Regions from separate parts of the Enterobacter kobei genome, predicted to be linked through region 1. Evidence: predicted binding sites of a transcription regulator. Region 1 holds the regulator's gene; each other region holds the start of a gene.
The links. Region 1 encodes PurR, which represses purine synthesis genes. Its sites were predicted from a motif close to CANGCAAACGTTTGCNTG; they were not measured.
Positions count from the first base shown of each region.

Region 2: purE (5-(carboxyamino)imidazole ribonucleotide mutase) is a predicted target of PurR. The motif match lies at 2,705-2,722, and genes of this name have one in related genera.
Region 3: purH (bifunctional phosphoribosylaminoimidazolecarboxamide formyltransferase/IMP cyclohydrolase) is a predicted target of PurR. The motif match lies at 3,689-3,706, and genes of this name have one in related genera.
Region 4: pyrC (dihydroorotase) is a predicted target of PurR. The motif match lies at 3,820-3,837, and genes of this name have one in related genera.

Region 1 covers NZ_CP017181.1:2,000,238-2,006,074, forward strand. Annotated here, with positions in the region: gene punC (purine nucleoside transporter PunC) at 1-724, opposite strand, end outside; gene punR (DNA-binding transcriptional activator PunR) at 839-1,750, shown strand; gene purR (HTH-type transcriptional repressor PurR) at 1,768-2,793, opposite strand; gene cydH (cytochrome bd-I oxidase subunit CydH) at 3,091-3,180, shown strand; gene BFV64_RS09640 (MFS transporter) at 3,344-4,510, shown strand; gene sodB (superoxide dismutase [Fe]) at 4,550-5,131, opposite strand; gene BFV64_RS09650 (C40 family peptidase) at 5,254-5,837, opposite strand, start outside.
Region 2 covers NZ_CP017181.1:1,123,549-1,129,385, reverse strand. Annotated here, with positions in the region: gene cysS (cysteine--tRNA ligase) at 1-1,285, opposite strand, end outside; gene ppiB (peptidylprolyl isomerase B) at 1,461-1,955, shown strand; gene lpxH (UDP-2,3-diacylglucosamine diphosphatase) at 1,959-2,681, shown strand; gene purE (5-(carboxyamino)imidazole ribonucleotide mutase) at 2,793-3,302, shown strand; gene purK (5-(carboxyamino)imidazole ribonucleotide synthase) at 3,299-4,366, shown strand; gene mnmH (tRNA 2-selenouridine(34) synthase MnmH) at 4,461-5,531, shown strand; gene BFV64_RS05300 (porin) at 5,619-5,837, opposite strand, start outside.
Region 3 covers NZ_CP017181.1:212,877-218,713, forward strand. Annotated here, with positions in the region: gene BFV64_RS01030 (DUF1481 domain-containing protein) at 1-634, shown strand, start outside; gene purD (phosphoribosylamine--glycine ligase) at 683-1,975, opposite strand; gene purH (bifunctional phosphoribosylaminoimidazolecarboxamide formyltransferase/IMP cyclohydrolase) at 1,992-3,581, opposite strand; rRNA gene BFV64_RS01050 (16S ribosomal RNA) at 4,142-5,681, shown strand; tRNA gene BFV64_RS01055 (tRNA-Glu) at 5,767-5,837, shown strand, end outside.
Region 4 covers NZ_CP017181.1:1,748,071-1,753,907, reverse strand. Annotated here, with positions in the region: gene BFV64_RS08390 (Gfo/Idh/MocA family protein) at 1-397, opposite strand, end outside; gene BFV64_RS08385 (YceH family protein) at 400-1,050, opposite strand; gene rimJ (ribosomal protein S5-alanine N-acetyltransferase) at 1,060-1,644, opposite strand; gene mdtH (multidrug efflux MFS transporter MdtH) at 1,881-3,089, shown strand; gene BFV64_RS08370 (lipoprotein) at 3,214-3,774, shown strand; gene pyrC (dihydroorotase) at 3,901-4,947, shown strand; gene dinI (DNA damage-inducible protein I) at 5,022-5,267, shown strand; gene bssS (biofilm formation regulator BssS) at 5,540-5,794, shown strand.

The DNA of each region.
Region 1 (5,837 bases):
CGATGGCCGCCGGGCTGTAGCCCATATCGTGCAGAATAAAGGGTGAACCGGTCAGCCATGCGAAGAAGCTCGCCGAGCAGGCAGCATAAATCAGCACATTACCGCGATACGCTTTGGCGCTCAGCAGGGAGGCAAAGGTAATTGGGCTGGCGTCGGCATGCGCCTCTTTTTTATGCGCGGGCTTAAGGGCAAACGCCGGCAGCATCAGTACCAGCGTGATGGCAAACAGCGTGGCAAAGATGGCCTGCCAGTCGAAATGCGCGAGGATCCAGCTACCCAGCAGCGGGGCGAGGGCAGGGGAAAGCCCCACCAGCGGCATAATGGTCGCGAAAATTCGGTTTGTACGGTTCGCCGGATAGTAGTCGGTGACCAGCGCCTGCCAGGTGACGGCTGCGGCGCAGACGCCGACTGCCTGAATAAACCGCAGTACCAGCAGCCAGGTGGCGTCGCGAACCCATAGCATCCCCAGACAGCCCACGGCAAAAATGGCCAGACCCAGCAACAGTACCGGCTTGCGGCCAAAGCGATCCGAGAGCGGTCCCCAGAGCAGCTGCGCGAAGGCAAAACCGGCGAGGAACAAACTCAGGCTGGCGCTGATCGCGGCGGCAGGGGTTTGCAGATCTTCCTGCATGGCGGCGAAAGCCGGCAGGTACATATCGGTGGCTAAAAAGCCCAGCACGCTTAAGCCGCCGAGCCAGACTAAAAAACCTTTCCTGGGTTGCATTATTTTCTTCTCCTGAGGAGGCAGGTGTACATTGGCGCAGAGTGTAGGGAGTGCAAAGCGGCTTGTGAAACGCTAATATTTGGCGGGTGCATTCAAATTTTTTGCAGGCAGAAAATGTGGTCAGATTATTCTCTTGAAGTGGTCGATGCTGTCGCGCGTAACGGCAGCTTTAGCGGAGCAGCGCAGGAACTGCACCGCGTCCCGTCGGCAATCAGCTATACGGTGCGTCAGCTAGAAGAGTGGCTGGCCGTTCCGCTGTTCGAACGGCGACATCGTGATGTGGAATTAACGCCTGCCGGGGCGTGGTTTTTGAAAGAAGGGCGTTCTGTTATCAAAAAAATGCAGATCACCCGCGAACAGTGTCAGCAGATCGCTAACGGCTGGCGGGGGCATCTTTCCATCGCGGTCGATAATATCGTGAAGCCGGAACGCACCCGGCAAATGATCGTCGATTTCTATCGTCATTTTTCTGACGTTGAGTTGCGTGTTTCGCAGGAAGTGTTCAACGGCGTGTGGGACGCGCTGTCGGACGGCAGGGTAGAAATGGCGATTGGGGCGACGCAGGCGATTCCGGTTGGGGGACGCTATGCCTTTCGCGATATGGGGATGCTGAGCTGGAAATGCGTAGTGGCACGCGATCATCCCCTGGCGGCCATGGAGGGGCCGTTAAGCGACGATACCCTGCGTAACTGGCCGTCGCTGGTGCTGGAGGACACCTCCCGCTCGCTGCCCAAGCGTATCACCTGGCTGCTGGATAACCAGCGTCGCGTGGTCGCCCCGGACTGGGAATCGTCGGCGACCTGCCTCAGTGCAGGGCTGTGCGTCGCGATGGTGCCCGTTCATTTTGCGCGCCCGCGAATCGACACCGGCGAGTGGGTTGAACTGACGCTGGAGAATCCGTTCCCGGATGCGGCTTGCTGTCTGACCTGGCAACAAAATGATGTTTCACCTGCTATGGCCTGGCTGCTGGATTATCTGGGGGACAGCGAAACGCTTAACCGGGAATGGTTACGGGAGCCAGTGTGACTGGCTCCGTAAAGCGATTAACGACGGTAGTCGCGGAACGGACCATCCGCAACGGAACGGCGTTCGATGAGGCGCGGGTGGACTTCAATGGACTGCGACTCTTCACGTTTGTTGACGATCCTGTCGAGCAGCATGTTGAAGGCCGTTTCACCCAGCGAATCTTTCGGCTGGTGAATGGTGGTCAGCGCAGGGGTAAAGAAGCGCGCGTTGCGCACGTTGTCATAGCCGATCACGGAAATGTCCTGCGGGACGCGCAGACCCAGCTCATCGGCCGCACAGAGCGCGCCCATCGCCATGATGTCGCCCCCGCAGAAAACGGCGGTAGGACGATGTTGCTGGGAGACAATCTGCTGCATCGCGCGGTAGCCTGATTCCGGCTCAAAGTCACCCTGTACGATCCAGTTTTCTGGCACGGTGATCAGTGCTTCTTCCATCGCTTTCATAAAGCCAGCCAGACGACCTGCGCCGGTGTTACGCTCAAGCGGACCCGGGATCACGCCAATCTCACGATGACCGCGTTCGATCAAATAACGGCCCGCCATATAGCCGCCTTCAAAGGCGTTGTCGATAACGGAATCCGTGAAATCCGCACGGGCTTCACCCCAGTCCATCACCACCATCGGGATATGGCGATACTCTTCAAGCATCGACAGTACGGATTCCGGGTACTCGGAACACATCACCAGCAGGCCATCCACGCGCTTCTGCGCCATCATGGAGAGATAGGCTCGCTGTTTTTCAATGCTGTTCCACGCGTTGCCCAGAATCAGGGTATAGCCTTTCTGGAAGCAGTTTTTCTCTACCGCCTCAATGATCTCAGCAAAATAGGCCGCTTCGCTGCTGGTCGCCAGCAGACCAATCGATTTGGTGTGATTCACCTTGAGGCTGCGCGCAACCGCACTTGGCGAGTAGTGCAGCTCTTTGATTGCTGCCCAGACGGCGTTGCGCGTCTCTTCCGCCACAAAGCGGGTTTTGTTAATTACATGTGATACGGTTGTAGTGGAAACGTTTGCGCGTTTTGCTACGTCTTTAATTGTTGCCATTAAATGTCACTCCAGACCATATCCTAAACTCCTGAAATACTTGAAGGTAAACGTTTGCCTTCTCTCACCCTTATCACGCAATTTTAGATTGCGGTACGCCAGGAAAACGACACGGGACGTCAGGAGGGGGTCAATGGCCGGTACGCTAATAAATTTAGCGTGGAATTTTGTCCTATCTTGATGAAAAGGGGAAGAGGTAAAGTGGTTATCAGCTTAAATCCGGGAAGATTTTTGACGTAAACTGTGCAAAAATGAGCAAGCTCACTTTTCGTGGGGGGATTAAAAGGAGAAAAATTGATGAGTTCCGATCTGAAGTTTTCGCTGTTCACCACCATCGTTGTGCTGGCGCTGATTGTGGCGGCTGGCCTGACGGCTGTGCTGCACTGATTTACGCGGAGGGAGAATCTTCTCCCTCCCGGTTTACCGGATTGTTACTTCTCAGGCAAAAATCTTTTGCCATTTTGTTAACTTCTCATTTTTTGTGATTGATGTCATGCTTTCCGCTTCTTTGTTCTGTGTCACGACATGACACGGCATCCGGAGTTGACGCATGAAAATCAATTTTCCCCTGCTTGCCCTGGCGATTGGCGCTTTTGGGATTGGCACCACCGAATTCTCCCCGATGGGGTTACTGCCTGTTATCGCCCGGGGCGTGGATGTCTCGATCCCTGCGGCCGGGATGTTAATCAGCGCTTATGCCATCGGCGTGATGGTGGGGGCGCCGCTGATGACGCTACTGCTTTCACACCGCGCGCGCCGTAATGCGCTGATTTTCCTGATGGCGATTTTCACCCTGGGCAACGTGCTCTCTGCCATTTCACCTGACTACACCACCCTGATGCTGTCGCGCATTTTGACCAGCCTGAACCATGGCGCGTTCTTTGGGCTGGGCTCGGTCGTGGCCGCAAGCGTGGTGCCGAAACATAAGCAGGCAAGCGCCGTGGCGACCATGTTTATGGGGCTGACGATTGCCAACATTGGCGGCGTACCGGCTGCGACCTGGCTGGGTGAAGCGATCGGCTGGCGTATGTCATTCCTGGCAACCGCCGGGCTGGGCGTGGTGGCGATGGTGGCCTTGTTCTTCTCCCTGCCGAAAGGCAGCGCGGGTGAACGTCCGGACGTGCGCAAAGAGCTGTCGGTACTGGTGCGCCCGCAGGTGCTTTCTGCACTGCTGACCACCGTGCTGGGGGCCGGGGCGATGTTTACGCTCTATACCTACATTTCACCGGTGCTGCACGATATCACCCATGCAACCCCGATCTTTATTACCGCGATGCTGGTATTGATTGGCGTAGGGTTCTCAATGGGTAACTACCTTGGCGGGAAATTTGCTGACCGTTCAGTGGCCGGAACGTTGAAAGGCTTTTTAACCTTGCTGATTGCCATCATGATCGCGATTCCGTGGCTGGCGCGTAACGAGTTTGGCGCGGCCATCGCGATGGTTGTCTGGGGCGCAGCCACCTTCGCCGTGGTGCCGCCGCTGCAGATGCGCGTGATGCGTGTCGCCCACGAGGCGCCGGGACTCTCTTCTTCGGTGAATATCGGTGCGTTTAACCTGGGGAACGCCCTGGGTGCTGCGGCGGGCGGCGCCGTCATTTCTGGCGGTCTGGGATACAGCTTTGTGCCGGTGATGGGGGCGATTATTGCCGCTCTCGGCCTGCTGCTGGTGATGATGTCCGGCCGAAAACAGCCAGAAGCCGTTTGCACGGCGGAATAATAAAAATAACGCAGAAGGGGGACCCCTTCTGCGTCTCTCTTACGCGGCGAAGTTCTTCGCGACGAAGTCCCAGTTGACCAGTGCCCAGAAGTGCTCCAGGTAGTTCGGGCGCGCGTTACGGTAATCAATGTAGTAAGCGTGCTCCCACACGTCCACGGTCATCAGCGGCGTAGCGCTGGTGGTCAGCGGGGTGCCTGCATTAGAGGTGGACACGATTGCCAGTTTGCCATCCGCTTCTTTTACCAGCCACGTCCAGCCAGAGCCGAAGTTCTTGATGGCGGCATCCGTAAACTTCGCTTTGAAATCGGCGAAGCTGCCAAAGGCGGCGTTAATCGCGGAAGCCAGTTCACCGGCAGGTTCACCACCGGCATTGGGTGCCAGGCAGTGCCAGTAGAAGGTGTGGTTCCACACCTGAGCCGCGTTGTTAAATACGCCACCCTCTGAGCTACGGACGATCTCTTCCAGCGTTTTGCCTTCGAAATCGGTGCCTTTGATCAGATTGTTCAGGTTGGTGACATACGTCTGGTGATGTTTGCCGTAATGGTATTCCAGGGTTTCCGCAGAAATGTGCGGTGCCAGGGCGTCTTTTGCATACGGTAGTGCAGGTAATTCGAACGACATTGCTTCTCTCCTTATTGTATTTAGCGTTGCCAATAACCACACAGACAACAAGGACAGGATAGCAAATTGAAAGGGTATGCAAAAGAGGAACTTACCCTGCCACGGATGCGGCAGGGCAGGGGTTAGCGAATAGTTTTCGGCGTCATCACGCGACGTGCGCCGACGTAGTGACGTACCCAGTAGTCTTCACTCAGGGAGGTGATCTGAATATCCTGGCCGCTGCGCGGTGACTGGATAAATTTCCCGTTGCCGACATAGACACCCACATGGTCAGCCGTGCCGCGGCCTTGCGTGCGGAAGAAGACCAGATCGCCGTTTTCCAGCTCACCACGGCTCACCGGAGAGGCGTCGCGCAGGTGGTACATCTCATTAGCGGTACGCGGAATGCGGAACTTAACCAGATCTTTATAGGCGTAATAGACCAGGCCGCTACAGTCGAAGCCGGTTCGTGGCGAACTGCCACCCCAGCGATAAGGTTTGCCAATTTGCCCCATCAGTTTATTCATCGCGGTTTTTTGCGCTTTCTGTACACGGACTTTATGTACTTCCGCGATTTTCGTGACTTTGGTGCATTTCGCTTTGTGGCCTTTACGCGTAATGCATTTTTCAGTGACGAGGTTAGCAGCGGTCAGCGAAGTTTTACTTTTGGTGGTGTGGGCAGTGCGGGAAGATTTTGTTTTGGTCTTGCTGGAAGCGGTTTGTGTCG
Region 2 (5,837 bases), 880 kb from region 1:
CCTGACGCGCTTCCAGACGTGCCTTGATCAAGGCTTCAATTTCCGCCACTTCGCCGTCGTCCGCCTGCGCACCGCTCTGCAGGAAGGCGTCTGGCTCCTGCTCCAGCAGGCCGAGCACGGAAGAGAGCTTACGCAGATGAGAGGCCAGCGCATTCGCCGCCGCCATATCTTCTGACTTCAGACGGTTCACTTCGCGCGCCATATCGAACAGCACGGAGTAGGCTTCCGGAGTATTAAAGTCGTCGTTCATCACCTCAATAAAGCGAGCTTCGAAGGCGTCGCCGCCTGCGGCAGGAACAGACTTGTCGGTACCGCGCAGCGCGGTATACAGACGTTCCAGCGCCGAACGCGCCTGCTTCAGGTTCTCTTCGCTGTAGTTCAGCTGGCTGCGATAGTGGCCGGACATCAGGAAGTAACGCACGGTTTCCGCATCGTAATACTTGAGCACGTCGCGCACGGTAAAGAAGTTGCCCAGCGATTTTGACATCTTCTCGCGGTCAACCATCACCATTCCGGAGTGCATCCAGTAGTTCACGTACTCGCCGCCGTGGGCACAGGTGGACTGCGCAATTTCGTTTTCGTGGTGCGGGAACATCAGATCCGAACCGCCGCCGTGAATGTCGAAGTGTTTGCCCAGCTGTTTGCAGTTCATCGCGGAACATTCAATGTGCCAGCCCGGACGCCCTTCACCCCACGGAGATGGCCAGCTTGGCTCACCCTCTTTGGACATCTTCCACAGCACGAAGTCCATCGGATTACGCTTCACGTCGACCACGTCCACGCGGGCCCCAGCCTGCAGCTGATCCAGATCCTGACGGGAAAGCGCACCGTAGGTCGGGTCCGTTGGCACGGAGAACATCACGTCGCCGTTATCCGCCACATAGGCGTGACCGCGTGCGATCAGCTTCTCGGTGATCTCAATGATTTCGTGAATATGGTGAGTTGCACGCGGCTCGCTGTCCGGACGCTGAATGTTTAAAGCGTCGAAATCTTTGTGCATCTCGACAATCATGCGATCCACCAGCGCAACAAAACTCTCGCCGTTTTCATTCGCGCGTTTGATGATTTTGTCGTCGATGTCGGTGATATTGCGGACGTATTTCAGGTTGTAGCCTAAAAAACGCAGGTAACGTGACACCACGTCGAAGGCAACGAAGGTGCGCCCATGGCCGATGTGACAGAGATCGTAAACGGTAATACCACACACGTACATGCCGACTTCCCCGGCATGAATAGGTTTAAATTCCTCTTTTTGGCGCGTCATTGTATTAAAGATTTTTAACATCGAAGATTCCATGTAAACACGTGTGTGGGTTGTTTGTTCCCTATAATACCTATAATTCGGAATAGGATCAGCACACAATGCAAGGTGATCGCGTCCTGTGGTTATGCTATAACAAGCCCCTATATGTGACCCAAACGCGGGTCGACGTACCACAATAACGGAACAGGATGCAAAAATGGTTACTTTCCACACTAATCATGGCGATATCGTAATCAAAACCTTTGATGACAAAGCGCCTGAAACAGTTAAAAACTTCCTGGACTACTGCCGCGAAGGTTTCTACGACAACACCATTTTCCACCGCGTGATCAACGGCTTTATGATCCAGGGTGGCGGTTTTGAACCGGGTATGAAGCAGAAAGCGACGAAAGAAGCGATCAAAAACGAAGCCAACAACGGCCTGAAAAACACCCGTGGCACGCTGGCAATGGCCCGTACCCAGGCGCCTCACTCCGCGACCGCGCAGTTCTTCATCAACGTGGCTGATAACGACTTCCTGAACTTCTCCGGCGAAAGCCTGCAGGGTTGGGGCTACTGCGTGTTCGCAGAAGTGGTTGAAGGTATGGACGTGGTCGATAAGATCAAAGCCGTCTCTACTGGCCGCAGCGGCATGCACCAGGACGTTCCTAAAGAAGACGTTGTGATTACAAGCGTGACCGTCAGCGAGTAATTCGTGGCGACACTCTTTATTGCGGATCTGCATCTGCAAACAGAAGAACCGGCGATCACCGCCGGTTTTCTGCGTTTTTTACGCGGTGAAGCGAAAAGCGCCGATGCGCTGTACATCCTGGGCGACCTGTTTGAAGCCTGGATTGGCGACGATGATCCTGACCCGCTGCATCGTGAAATCGCCTCCGCCATTAAGGCGCTGGTTGATTCCGGAGTCCCCTGCTATTTCATTCACGGCAACCGTGATTTTCTGCTCGGCAAGCGCTACGCCCGCGAAAGCGGCATGACGCTGTTGCCGGAAGAACAGGTGCTCGACCTCTATGGCCGCAGGCTGCTGATTATGCACGGCGATACGCTCTGCACGGACGATACCGGCTATCAGGCGTTTCGCGCCAAAGTTCACACCCCCTGGATCCAGACGCTGTTTCTTGCCCTGCCGCTCTTTATCCGTAAACGCATCGCAGCCAGAATGCGTGCGGGCAGTAAAGCCGCTAACAGCAGTAAATCCATGACCATCATGGACGTCAATCCGCAGGCCGTAGTGAGCGTAATGGAAAAACATGGGGTTCAGTGGTTAATCCACGGTCATACCCACCGCCCTGACGTTCATTCCCTTCTTGCCAACGGCGAACCGGCCCATCGCGTCGTACTGGGTGCCTGGCACAGCGAAGGTTCCATGGTCAAAGTGACGCCTGAGGGTGTTGAGCTGATTGCGTTTCCGTTTTAACGTTTTTTCGCCTGGTTTACGACCGCGCAACCGTTTTCCTTGCTCGTATAACATGCTATTCTCTGTGCCCTCGAAAGCAGTGTGTTTCGCACCACAGGAGTTTTAAGACGCATGTCTTCCCGCAATAATCCGGCGCGTGTCGCCATCGTGATGGGGTCCAAAAGCGACTGGGCTACCATGCAGTTCGCCGCCGAAATCTTTGAAATCCTGAATGTTCCGCACCACGTTGAAGTGGTCTCCGCGCACCGTACACCGGACAAACTGTTCAGCTTCGCCGAAAGCGCCGAAGAGAATGGCTATGAGGTGATCATTGCCGGTGCGGGCGGCGCAGCACATCTGCCCGGCATGATTGCCGCTAAAACCCTGGTACCGGTTCTCGGTGTTCCGGTCCAAAGCGCCGCGTTAAGCGGTGTGGATAGCCTCTACTCCATCGTCCAGATGCCGCGCGGTATCCCTGTCGGCACGCTAGCGATTGGTAAAGCGGGTGCGGCTAATGCCGCCCTGCTGGCGGCGCAAATTCTTGCGACGCACGATAAAGCATTACACCAGCGTCTGGCGGAGTGGCGTAAAGCCCAGACCGATGAGGTGCTGGATAATCCAGACCCGCGGGGTGCGGCATGAAGCAGGTTTGCGTCCTCGGTAACGGCCAGTTAGGCCGCATGCTGCGCCAGGCCGGTGAACCGCTGGGTATTGCCGTCTGGCCTGTCGGGCTGGATGCCGAACCGGAAGCGGTACCGTTCCACCAGAGCGTGATCACCGCCGAGATCGAACGCTGGCCGGAAACCGCGCTGACCCGCGAGCTGGCCCGCCATAACGCCTTCGTTAACCGCGACGTGTTTCCGATCATTGCCGACCGTCTGACGCAAAAGCAGCTGTTCGACAAGCTCGGTCTGGCGACCGCGCCGTGGCAGCTGTTGTCCGATAAAGGCGAGTGGAATGACGTGTTCGCGATGCTGGGCGAGCTGGCGATCGTGAAGCGCCGCGTCGGCGGCTACGACGGCCGCGGCCAGTGGCGTCTGCGTGCGCACGAAACCGCGGAGCTGCCGGACGACTGCTACGGCGAGTGTATCGTTGAGCAGGGCATCAACTTTAGCGGCGAAGTGTCCCTGGTTGGCGCACGCGGGCATGACGGACACACCGTCTTTTATCCGCTGACGCATAACCTGCATCAGGACGGCATTCTGCGCACCAGCGTCGCCTTCCCTCAGGCAAATGCCGACCAGCAGGCGCAGGCGGAAGACATGCTCTCAGCCATAATGCACGAGCTGGGTTACGTGGGCGTGATGGCGATGGAGTGTTTTGTTACCCCATCCGGCCTGCTGATCAACGAGCTGGCGCCGCGCGTGCATAACAGCGGCCACTGGACACAAAATGGTGCCTCCATCAGCCAGTTCGAGCTCCACCTGCGTGCCATCACCGATTTGCCACTGCCGCAGCCGGTCGTGAACAGCCCGTCGGTAATGATCAACCTGATCGGGACCGATCTGAACTACGACTGGCTCAAGCTGCCGCTGGTGCATCTGCACTGGTATGACAAAGAGGTCCGCCAGGGTCGTAAAGTGGGTCACCTGAACCTGAACGATAGCGACACGGGCCGTCTGAGCGCCACCCTGGAAGCCATGATCCCTCTCCTGCCGCCGGAATACGCGAGCGGCATTGTCTGGGCTCAGTCAAAGCTTAAATAAGCGATAAGTGCCGGGGAGTTGATCTTCCCCTTCCCCGGCCTCTCCTCTCGCGCGTAAAATCCCCGCCATTGCTGGTTTTATTTCTGGAATACCCATGAACGATGGAACGGACTATCGCGCGATCCTCGCGTCTGATACCCCTTTAATCGACGTTCGCGCGCCGATAGAATTTGCCCAGGGCGCGATGCCCGCCGCCCTTAACCTGCCGCTGATGAACGACGACGAACGCGCCGCCGTGGGCACCTGCTATAAACGTCAGGGCCCCGAGGCCGCACTGGCGCTCGGCCACAGTCTGGTCAACGGCGAGACGCGTGAGGCGCGCATTAACGCCTGGCGTGAAGCCAGCCTTGCTCACCCTGAAGGTTATCTCTGCTGCGCGCGCGGGGGCCAGCGTTCACATATCTCACAGGCCTGGCTGAAAGAGGCCGGTGTCGATTACCCGCTGATCCGCGGCGGCTATAAAGCCCTGCGCCAGACGGCGATTCAGGTGACGATTGAGCAGTCGCAAAAGCCGATGGTGCTTATCGGCGGCTGTACCGGAAACGGGAAAACCCTGTTGGTGAAGCAGCATGCGCAGGGTATCGATCTGGAAGGGCTGGCGCACCACCGCGGTTCGTCCTTTGGCCGCACGCTCACTCCGCAACTGTCCCAGGCCAGCTTTGAAAATCATCTTGCCGTCGAGCTGTTAAAAAAAGATGCCGCACGCTGGGTGCTGGAAGATGAAGGTCGAATGATTGGCTCCAACCACCTGCCGGAGTGCCTACGCGACCGCATGAATGAAGCGCCCATCGCGGTTGTCGAGGATCCGTTTGATATTCGTCTTGAGCGTCTGCGCGAAGAGTACTTCGACCACATGTGGGCGGATTTTTCTGCCGCTTATGGTGAAGAGGCCGGCTGGAAAGAGTACAGCGCGTATCTGCACCACGGAATGTTCGCCATTCGCCGCCGCCTGGGGCTGCAGCGTTTTGCGGAATTTACCGCCTTACTGGACGCCGCGCTTGTAGAACAACAGCGTACTGGCAGCACTGACGCGCACTTCAGCTGGCTTGTGCCGCTGCTGAAGGAGTATTACGACCCGATGTACGGCTATCAGCTTGAGAAAAAAGCGGAGACGATTGTTTTCCGAGGGACGTATAACGAGGTCGCTGACTGGCTTAATAGCTGAAAAAAGCCGGGTGGCGGCTACGCCTTACCCGGCCTACGCGTGCTTTTGTAGCCCCGGTAAGCGCAGCGCCACCGGGGAACAGACGACTTAGAAGTCGTAACGCAGACGCACCAGGTTCATGTCGCCCAGGTTGTCGGTGCTGGAGGTGAACACGTGTTCGTAATCCACGCGGAAACCGTAATCCAGCTGGAAGCTGATACCCACGCCATTGTCGATGCGCTGGTAGTTACGGCCATTCACATACTCAATGCGGTCGCCCATGAAGTAAGGCTGGATGGATTTCACCGCATACTGGCCGATCGGGAA
Region 3 (5,837 bases), 1.8 Mb from region 1:
CGCGCTGGCAGGCGTGCTTCTGCTGTCTGCCTGCAGCCACGACACCTCTCTGCCACCGTTTACCGCCAGCGGCTACGCTGACAATCAGGGTGCGGTGAGGATATGGCGCAAAGATTCCGGCGGCGAAGTGCATCTGCTCTCCGCTTTCAGTCCGTGGCATAACGGCAATACGTCGACCGCGGAGTATCGCTGGCAGGGTGATTACCTGTCGCTGATTGAACTGAACGTCTACAGTAAAACCCCCGAACATGTGAAAGTGCGTTTTGACGACCATGGTGAGCTGAGCTTTATGCAGCGTGAAGTGAGTGGTCAAAAACAGCAGCTTTCCAGCGATCAGATTGCCCTCTACCGCTATCGTGCTGAACAAATCCGCCAGACCAGCGATGCGCTTCGTCTTGGACGTGTGGTGCTGCGTCAGGGGCGCTGGCATAACGATGGCACGGTAACCACCTGCGAAGGGCAGACGGTGAAGCCTGAGCTTGAATCCTGGGCGACCGAACATATTCAACGCCGTCAGCGTCATTCATCAATGGAAGTGAGTGTGGCGTGGCTTGAGGCGCCGGAAGGCTCTCAGCTGTTGCTGGTGGCGAACGAAGATTTCTGCACGTGGCAGCCGACAGAGAAGAGTTTTTGACGTAAATCCCCTCTCCCTTGAGGGAGAGGGTTAGGGTGAGGGGGAAAATTACTCGCCCTGCTCGCGAGCAATCGCACGATAACCAATATCCTGACGGCTAAAGCTACCGTTCCAGTGAATATCCGCCATCAGCGCATAGGCACGCTTCTGCGCTTCTGCAACGGTATGACCCAGTGCGGTAGCACACAGGACGCGGCCGCCGTTGGTCAGGACGCGCTCGTCGTCAGACAGTTTCGTACCCGCGTGGAATACCTTCGCACCGTCAATCTCTTCCAGCGGCAGGCCGTGGATTTCATCACCGGTGTTGTAGTTACCCGGATAACCGCCCGCGGCAATCACCACGCCCAGAGACGCACGTTCATCCCACTCTGAGGTTTTCTCGTCCAGCTTGCCTTCGCAAGCCGCCAGACACAGATCGACCAGGTCCGATTTCATGCGCAGCATTATCGGTTGAGTTTCCGGATCGCCAAAGCGGCAGTTGAACTCGATAACCTTAGGGTTGCCCTGCTTGTCGATCATCAGACCTGCATAGAGGAAACCGGTGTAGGTATTCCCTTCCGCCGCCATGCCTTTCACGGTAGGCCAGATAATGCGGTCCATGGTGCGCTGATGTACTTCATCCGTCACCACCGGGGCAGGGGAGTAGGCGCCCATCCCGCCGGTATTAGGACCGGTATCGCCATTACCCACGCGTTTATGATCCTGGCTGGTGGCCATCGGCAGAACGTGCTCGCCGTCGACCATGACAATGAAGCTCGCTTCTTCGCCGTCGAGGAACTCTTCAATCACGATACGGTGGCCTGCATCGCCAAAGGCATTGCCAGCCAGCATATCCTGAACCGCGGCTTCCGCTTCTTCGAGGGTCATCGCAACGATAACCCCTTTACCGGCGGCCAGACCGTCGGCTTTAATAACGATCGGCGCGCCTTTTTCACGCAGGTAAGCCAGAGCTGGCTCCACTTCGGTGAAGTTCTGATATTCCGCCGTCGGGATGTTGTGACGTGCCAGGAAATCTTTGGTGAAGGCCTTAGACCCTTCCAGCTGGGCAGCACCTTCCGTTGGTCCGAAGATTTTCAGGCCAGCAGCGCGGAACGCGTCAACTACGCCAATCACCAGGGGCGCTTCCGGGCCGACAATGGTCAGATCGATTTTCTCATTCTGGGCAAAGTTCAGCAGGGCCGGGATATCGGTCACACCGATGGCGACGTTCTGCAAAGCGGGTTCCAGGGCAGTACCGGCGTTACCCGGTGCCACGAAGACCGTTTTCACCCGCGGAGACTGCGCCGCTTTCCACGCCAGAGCGTGCTCGCGTCCGCCGTTACCAATCACTAATACTTTCATTTTTCTGCTCCGGGAATTAATGGCGGAAGTGGCGCATGTCGGTGAAGATCATCGCGATACCGTGCTCGTCGGCGGCGGCAATCACTTCGTCGTCGCGGATAGAACCACCAGGCTGGATCACGCAGGTAATGCCTACAGCGGCTGCCGCATCGATACCGTCACGGAACGGGAAGAAGGCATCAGAGGCCATGGCGGAACCTTTCACTTCCAGCCCTTCATCACCTGCTTTGATCCCGGCAATTTTCGCAGAGTAGACACGGCTCATCTGGCCTGCGCCTATTCCGATGGTCATGTTCTCTTTGGCGTAGACGATGGCGTTGGACTTGACGAACTTCGCCACTTTCCAGCAGAACAGCGCGTCACGCAGCTCCTGCTCGCTCGGCTGGCGTTTGGTCACTACGCGCAGGTCAGCTTCTGTCACCATACCCAGATCGCGATCCTGAACCAGAAGGCCGCCGTTCACGCGTTTGAAGTCCAGACCCGGCACGCGATTTGCCCACTGACCGCAAATCAGTACGCGCACATTCTGTTTTGCCGCGGTGATTTTGAGCGCTTCTTCGGATGCCGATGGTGCAATGATCACTTCAACAAACTGTCGGGAGATGATGGCCTGCGCGGTTTGGGCATCCAGCTCGCGGTTGAAGGCGATAATGCCGCCAAACGCGGAGGTCGGGTCGGTTTTGTAAGCACGGTCGTAAGCGTCCAGAAGAGAGGTGCTCACCGCCACGCCGCATGGGTTAGCGTGCTTGACGATAACGCAGGCTGGCTCGCTGAACTCTTTCACGCATTCCAGCGCAGCGTCGGTGTCAGCAATATTGTTGTAGGAGAGCGCCTTGCCCTGAACCTGCTGAGCGGTGGCAACCGAGGCTTCTTTGATCTCTTCTTCTATATAGAAGGCAGCCTGCTGGTGGCTGTTCTCGCCGTAACGCATATCCTGCTTCTTGATGAAGTTCAGGTTCAGCGTGCGCGGGAAGCGGCCAGAAGGATCGTTGCTTTCACCGTGGTAAGCCGGCACCAGGCTACCGAAGTAGTTGGCGATCATGCTGTCGTATGCAGCGGTGTGTTCGAAGGCTTTGATAGCGAGGTCGAAACGCGTGTCGAGCGTCAGTGACCCTTCGTTGGCATCCATCTCGCTAATAATGGTGTTGTAATCGCTGCTCTTCACCACGATGGCCACATCTTTATGGTTCTTGGCTGCAGAGCGCACCATGGTCGGGCCGCCGATATCAATATTTTCTACCGCATCTTCCAGAGAGCAGCCTTCGCGGGCAACGGTCTGGGCAAACGGGTAGAGGTTAACGACAACCATGTCGATTGGCGCAATATCATGCTTTTCCATAATGGCATCGTCCTGGTCGCGACGGCCAAGAATACCGCCGTGCACTTTCGGATGCAGAGTTTTGACGCGTCCATCCATCATCTCCGGGAAACCGGTGTAATCGGACACTTCGGTTACCGGCAGACCTTTATCTGCTAACAGGCGTGCGGTGCCGCCTGTAGAAAGCAGCTCCACACCGCGTGCAGAAAGTGCCTGAGCGAATTCGACGATACCGGCTTTATCAGAAACACTGAGCAGAGCGCGGCGGACTGGACGACGTTGTTGCATGGTAAATCCCCTGGATTTCACGATTACAGAGAGCGTTAGATGAATTTTCCTGCGAAAAACTCATCTAACACACCTGACGAGGCATCCTTGTGAAGCGCGAGCATTTTAACGAAAACGTTTGCGCAACGCTCGCACATTTTTACTTTTTCGTATCATTGTGGATAAGTCTGTGTGTAAAAGGGTATAAGACGGGGTTTTGCTGTGGAATGCAGCAGTCAGTCATTTTTCTGTCATTTAGCGGTTGCGGCCTGCGGAGAACTCCCTATAATGCGCCTCCATCGACACGGCAGATGTGAATCACTTCACAGACAACCCGGTCGGTTGAAGAGAAAAAATCCTGAAATAACGGGTTGACTCTGAAAGAGGAAAGCGTAATATATGCCACCTCGCAACGGTGAGCGAAAGCCGCGTTGCACTGCTCTTTAACAATTTATCAGACAATCTGTGTGGGCACTCAAAGTGACATGGATTCTTAACGTCGCAAGACGAAAAATGAATACCAAGTCTCTGAGTGAACATACGTAATTCATTACGAAGTTTAATTCACGAGCATCAAACTTAAATTGAAGAGTTTGATCATGGCTCAGATTGAACGCTGGCGGCAGGCCTAACACATGCAAGTCGAACGGTAGCACAGAGAGCTTGCTCTCGGGTGACGAGTGGCGGACGGGTGAGTAATGTCTGGGAAACTGCCTGATGGAGGGGGATAACTACTGGAAACGGTAGCTAATACCGCATAACGTCGCAAGACCAAAGAGGGGGACCTTCGGGCCTCTTGCCATCAGATGTGCCCAGATGGGATTAGCTAGTAGGTGGGGTAACGGCTCACCTAGGCGACGATCCCTAGCTGGTCTGAGAGGATGACCAGCCACACTGGAACTGAGACACGGTCCAGACTCCTACGGGAGGCAGCAGTGGGGAATATTGCACAATGGGCGCAAGCCTGATGCAGCCATGCCGCGTGTATGAAGAAGGCCTTCGGGTTGTAAAGTACTTTCAGCGGGGAGGAAGGTGTTGTGGTTAATAACCGCAGCAATTGACGTTACCCGCAGAAGAAGCACCGGCTAACTCCGTGCCAGCAGCCGCGGTAATACGGAGGGTGCAAGCGTTAATCGGAATTACTGGGCGTAAAGCGCACGCAGGCGGTCTGTCAAGTCGGATGTGAAATCCCCGGGCTCAACCTGGGAACTGCATTCGAAACTGGCAGGCTAGAGTCTTGTAGAGGGGGGTAGAATTCCAGGTGTAGCGGTGAAATGCGTAGAGATCTGGAGGAATACCGGTGGCGAAGGCGGCCCCCTGGACAAAGACTGACGCTCAGGTGCGAAAGCGTGGGGAGCAAACAGGATTAGATACCCTGGTAGTCCACGCCGTAAACGATGTCGACTTGGAGGTTGTGCCCTTGAGGCGTGGCTTCCGGAGCTAACGCGTTAAGTCGACCGCCTGGGGAGTACGGCCGCAAGGTTAAAACTCAAATGAATTGACGGGGGCCCGCACAAGCGGTGGAGCATGTGGTTTAATTCGATGCAACGCGAAGAACCTTACCTACTCTTGACATCCAGAGAACTTTTCAGAGATGAATTGGTGCCTTCGGGAACTCTGAGACAGGTGCTGCATGGCTGTCGTCAGCTCGTGTTGTGAAATGTTGGGTTAAGTCCCGCAACGAGCGCAACCCTTATCCTTTGTTGCCAGCGGTTAGGCCGGGAACTCAAAGGAGACTGCCAGTGATAAACTGGAGGAAGGTGGGGATGACGTCAAGTCATCATGGCCCTTACGAGTAGGGCTACACACGTGCTACAATGGCGCATACAAAGAGAAGCGACCTCGCGAGAGCAAGCGGACCTCATAAAGTGCGTCGTAGTCCGGATTGGAGTCTGCAACTCGACTCCATGAAGTCGGAATCGCTAGTAATCGTAGATCAGAATGCTACGGTGAATACGTTCCCGGGCCTTGTACACACCGCCCGTCACACCATGGGAGTGGGTTGCAAAAGAAGTAGGTAGCTTAACCTTCGGGAGGGCGCTTACCACTTTGTGATTCATGACTGGGGTGAAGTCGTAACAAGGTAACCGTAGGGGAACCTGCGGTTGGATCACCTCCTTACCTTAAAGAACCTGCCTTTGTAGTGCTCACACAGATTGTCTGATGAAAAGTAAATAGCAAGGCGTCTTGCGATTGAGACTTCAGTGTCCCCTTCGTCTAGAGGCCCAGGACACCGCCCTTTCACGGCGGTAACAGGGGTTCGAATCCCCTAGGGGA
Region 4 (5,837 bases), 250 kb from region 1:
TCAGCTGCTGGTAAAGCGGCGCAAAGCGGCGGTTAAACCCCACCATCAGGGTCAGGTTTTTACGCGCCGCCAGATCAATCAGGCGTTCGGCGTCCTGCACGTTTTCCGCCAGCGGTTTATCCACGCAGACGTGGACGCCCGCATTGAGCAGCTCGCTTACCACCTGATAGTGGGTGGCCGTAGAGGTATGCACAAAGACGGCGTCACACTCGCGGGCCAGATCCTGCAGCGAGGCGGCATACGGAATACGCCAGGTTGCGCAGATACGCTCTGCTTTTTCACGGCCAGGAGACCATGCGCCTTGCAGCGTCCAGTCGGTCGCAGCCCCTAAAACCGGTAGCCAGGCTTTTTGCGCTATTCCGCCCAGCCCCACGACGCCAATGCGTAATTTTTTCACCGTCAGTCTCCCAAATGTGCCAGTAATGCATCCAGACGTTGTTTCAACCCGGCAACCTCACCTTCCAGAGCCTCCACACGGGCAACCAAATCGTCATCGCCAGTTGTTATATCGGTTACAGGAGACTTAACTGAAATATCAACGTCACCGCAGAAGAGATGCATATAGCGGCTTTCACGTTTACCCGGCTCGCGGGCCAGACGGACAACGTACGGGCCATCTTCACGTGCGGCCAGCCCCTCCAGCGTCTGCTCAACTTCCTGCATGTCGCTAAACTCATGCATACGGGAAGCACGCGTGCGCAGCTCCCCTGGCGTCTGCGCCCCGCGCAACAGCAGCGTAGTAACGACCGCCACTTCGGCGCTGCTCAGCTTCAGGTCGCCAAATTCGGAGTTACAGAAACGCTGTTCGTATTTGGTCACGCGGTTACCGAAGCCGCTGACGGTGCGCAGATAGTGGCGTTTTACCAGCGCATCCAGCACCTCCTGAACGTCATGCTCGCTGAGGTTCATCACCGGCTCACGGTTCGTTTTTTGGTTACAGGCCATGGTCACGGCGTTAACAGAAAGCGGATACTGTTCCGGCGTGGTGACCTGTTTTTCGAGTAAGCACCCAATCACGCGCGCTTCTGTACCGTTTAGCTGATACTTCATCTTTTCTCCTTAACGACCTGCAGTCCAGTCACGGGTGGTTAACGCCGTCAGCACGTGGTCACGCCACTCGCCGTCTATCAACAAATAGTCTTTGGCGTAACCTTCTTTCTCGAACCCTAAGCGCGCCAGTAAATTTCCGCTGCGCTGATTATGCGGCATATAGTTCGCCATAATGCGATGAATGTGTTGCGTACGTTGCATATAGCGGATTGCCGCCGTTAACGCCTCGTACATCAGCCCCTGCCCCTGCCATTTCTGACCGATGGAGTAGCCAAGGTAACAGGCGTGAAACGACCCGCGCACCACATTCGAGAAATTGGCGATCCCGATAATTTCTTTCTCTTCTGGATCCAGCAACGCAAAATAAAACGCGCTACCCTGCTTATGAAATTCCGCAATCATGCTGAGGCGCGCCTGCCAGCCGGAGGGGTAACAATGGCTCTCATCCCGAACGGGTTCCCAGGGTTTCAAAAACTGGCGATTCTCGGCGTAATAATCCGCCAGACGCCAGGCATCACGCTCATGCACCAGACGAACGACCAGCCGGTCCGTTGTCAGACGCACTTTTGGCACATTACTGCGATAGCCAAACATCAATACCACTCCTTCCCGTCACTTCAGCTTGCCCATTAGCTTTACTATACCTGCGCCCGTGCCGTCTGTGAAAACAGTGACATACCATTTTCACCTCTTTTCACCTTTTTCAATGAAAACTCTCTATCAAAGCACCCTTTTGATAAAAAAATATTGTCGCGTCCAGGGGTGGGAAAAAACGTGGCGACACCGCAGAATGTTAGCGTGCTCACCTTCTTATTTTCCCTGGAGGGAAAATGTCCCGCGTATCACAGGCGAGGAGCCTGGGTAAATATTTCCTGTTAGTCGATAACATGCTGGTCGTGCTCGGCTTTTTTGTCGTGTTCCCTCTCATCTCGATCCGCTTTGTCGATCAAATGGGCTGGGCGGCGGTAATGGTCGGTATTGCCCTGGGACTGCGTCAGTTTGTCCAGCAGGGTCTGGGCGTCTTTGGCGGCGCGATCGCTGACCGCTTTGGCGCTAAACCAATGATCGTGACCGGTATGCTGCTCCGCGCGGCAGGCTTTGCCACGATGGCCGTTGCCCACGAGCCCTGGCTGCTCTGGTTCTCCTGCTTCCTCTCAGGTATCGGCGGCACGCTGTTTGACCCGCCCCGTACCGCGCTGGTGGTGAAGCTGATTCGCCCGCAGCACCGGGGGCGTTTCTTCTCCATTCTGATGATGCAGGACAGTGCCGGCGCGGTGGTTGGCGCATTGCTGGGAAGCTGGCTGCTGCAGTACGATTTCCGTCTGGTCTGTGCGGCCGGGGCGGTACTCTTTATTCTGTGCGCGCTGTTTAACGGTCTCTATCTTCCCGCCTGGAAACTGTCGACGGTAAAAGCGCCGGTGCGCGAAGGGCTAGGTCGCGTGCTTCGCGACAAGCGTTTTGTCACCTACGTATTGACCCTGACCGGGTATTACATGCTGGCCGTGCAGGTGATGCTGATGCTGCCGATCATGGTAAACGATATTGCGGGCACGCCTGCTGCCGTTAAATGGATGTACGCCATTGAAGCCTGCCTGTCACTGACGCTGCTCTACCCCATCGCCCGCTGGAGCGAACGGCGTTTTCGCCTGGAACATCGCCTGATGGCCGGGCTGTTTCTGATGACGCTGAGCATGATGCCGATCGGTCTGGTGAGCTCGCTCCAGCAGCTGTTTACGCTGATTTGCACCTTCTATATCGGCTCCATCATCGCCGAGCCCGCCCGGGAAACGCTGAGCGCCTCGCTTGCGGACGCGCGTGCCCGCGGCAGCTATATGGGATTCAGCCGACTCGGTCTGGCCTTTGGTGGCGCGTTAGGCTACACCGGCGGCGGCTGGCTGTTCGATGCCGGTAAAGCGCTGAATCAACCGGAACTGCCGTGGATGATGCTCGGCGCAGTGGGCTTTATGACGTTACTGGCCCTCTGGTGGCAGTTCAGCCAGAAGCGCAGCGCGAGCGGTATGCTCGAGCCGGGCGCATAATCCTTCTCGTTGGCGGGAGAACTCTCCCGCCTCACTTCTCAGTATTTTCTGCTGGTTTCTGCCATTTCACACTGACATACTGACGCTACAGGACAGAAGCGCCGATTTTTCGTTGAGGAACACCATGAAGAAAATTGTCATTGCCGCCGCATTTATCGTTAGCGGCCTGCTGGTGGGCTGCAATCAGCTTACGCAATACACCGTCAGTGAACAGGAAATTAATCAGGCGCTGGAAAAACATAACAATTTCTCCAAAGACATTGGTGTGCCAGGCCTTGCCGATGCGCATATCATTCTCACCAATCTCACCAGCCAGATTGGTCGTGAAGAGCCCAACAAAGTCACCCTCGCCGGGGATGCCAGCCTTGATATGACCTCCCTTTTTGGCAACCAGAAAGCCAACATCAAGCTCAAGCTGAAGGCACTTCCGGTTTTCAACAAAGAGAAGGGCGCGATTTTCCTGCAGGAGATGGAAGTGGTCGATGCGCAGGTTTCACCGGACAAGATGGCACCGGTTCTGCAAACCCTGATGCCCTATCTGAACCAGTCGCTGCGTAACTATTTCAATCAGCAACCGGCGTATGTCTTAAGCGAAGACAAAAGTAAGGGTGAAGCCCTTGCGAAAAAATACGCAAAAGGGATAGAGGTGAAACCGGGAGAAATCATCATTCCTTTCACCGATTAACCTGAAGGGCGCTGCGGCGCCCTTTTTTTTACGGAAAAGTGTGCAAACGAAAACGTTTCCGCTTATGATTTGTGTCCGGCAAAAACAGCCATCCTTATGACTGATTCCTGACAAGCCGGAGCTTCCATGACTGCACAACCCCAGGTTCTTAAAATCCGCCGCCCTGACGACTGGCATATCCATCTGCGCGATGGCGATATGCTGAAAACCGTCGTGCCTTATACCAGTGAAATTTATGGCCGCGCGATTGTCATGCCAAACCTGGTTCCGCCAGTCACCTCCGTCGATGCCGCGATTGCCTACCGCCAGCGCATTCTGGATGCCGTCCCGGCTGGACATAATTTCACCCCGCTGATGACCTGCTATCTGACCGATTCTCTCGATCCGGACGAAGTTGAGCGCGGGTTTAACGAAGGCGTTTTTACGGCGGCGAAACTCTATCCTGCAAACGCCACCACCAACTCCAGCCACGGCGTCACCAGCATTGATGCCATCATGCCGGTGCTGGAACGTATGCAGAAACTGGGCATGCCGTTGCTGGTACACGGCGAAGTCACGCATGCCGAGATTGATATCTTCGACCGTGAAGCCCGCTTTATCGAGACCGTGATGGAACCGCTGCGTCAGCGCCTGCCTGCGCTTAAAGTGGTCTTTGAACATATCACCACCAAAGACGCCGCAGAATATGTGCGTGACGGCAACGAGTTGATTGCCGCCACCATCACCCCACAGCATCTGATGTTTAACCGTAACCACATGCTGGTAGGCGGGGTACGCCCTCACCTGTACTGCCTGCCGATCCTTAAGCGCAACGTTCACCAGCAGGCGCTGCGCGAACTGGTTGCCAGCGGTTTCTCACGCGCTTTCCTCGGCACAGACTCCGCGCCTCACGCCCGCCATCGTAAAGAGGCGAGCTGCGGCTGCGCAGGCTGTTTCAACGCCCCTACGGCCCTTGCCAGCTATGCAACGGTATTTGAAGAGATGGACGCGCTGGAACATTTCGAAGCGTTCTGCTCCCTCAACGGCCCGCGCTTTTACGGCCTGCCGGTCAATGACACGTTCATTGAACTGGAGCGCAAAGCGAGCCAGGTGGAGGCATCCATTGCCCTGACGGATGATACGCTGATCCCCTTCCTGGCAGGCGAAACCGTCAACTGGACGGTAAAACGCTAAATAATCAACGCCCCTTGTTGTCAAACGAACAATATACCTGTATAAATAAACAGTATATTACACAGGGGGCATTTATGCGTATTGAAGTCACCATAGCCAAAACTACCGTTCTGCCTGCTGGCGCGCTTGACGCACTGGCAGGCGAATTATCCCGTCGTATTCATAACACCTTCCCCGACAATGCAGGCGCCGTCACTGTTCGTTACGCCGCGGCGAACAACCTTTCCGTCATTGGCGGTGCAAAAGAAGATAAAGATCGCATCAGCGAAATCCTGCAGGAAACGTGGGAGAGCGCGGACGACTGGTTCATCACAGATTAACACTGCTCCCTCATTGTGTTTTTTGCCGGGTCGCCCCGGCTTTTTTTTGCCTGAAATTCCAGAAAGTTCAAAATAATTCGGCAACTTCTTTAAAAATCGTGAACAAGATGGTGTTTTATTGCTCGAACAATCCTAAAAAGCAGAAAAATGTGTTGCTAGCTGTTTATTTTTCCCTTAGGAACCCTTATTACTTGTATACTGAAGTTGCTTTCAGAAAAACATGCATTGAACCTCGAAGTCGTTGTCTTCTAACACGCATTATGGGGGTTATAATGGAAAAGAATAGCGAAGTCATCCAGACCCACCCACTCGTTGGCTGGGATATCAGTACCGTAGACAGCTACGATGCACTGATGCTGCGTTTGCACTACCAGACCCCAAATCAGCTGAACCGTGAAGAAGCGGAAGTTGGACAGACGCTGTGGCTTACGACAGACGTCGCCCGTCAGTTTATTTCTATTTTAGAGGCAGGAATTGCAAAAATAGAATCTGGCGACTATCAGGAAAATGAGTATAAACGGCACTAACCGAATGCTCACTTTTCTTTCAACAGGCACCCACGCGGTGCCT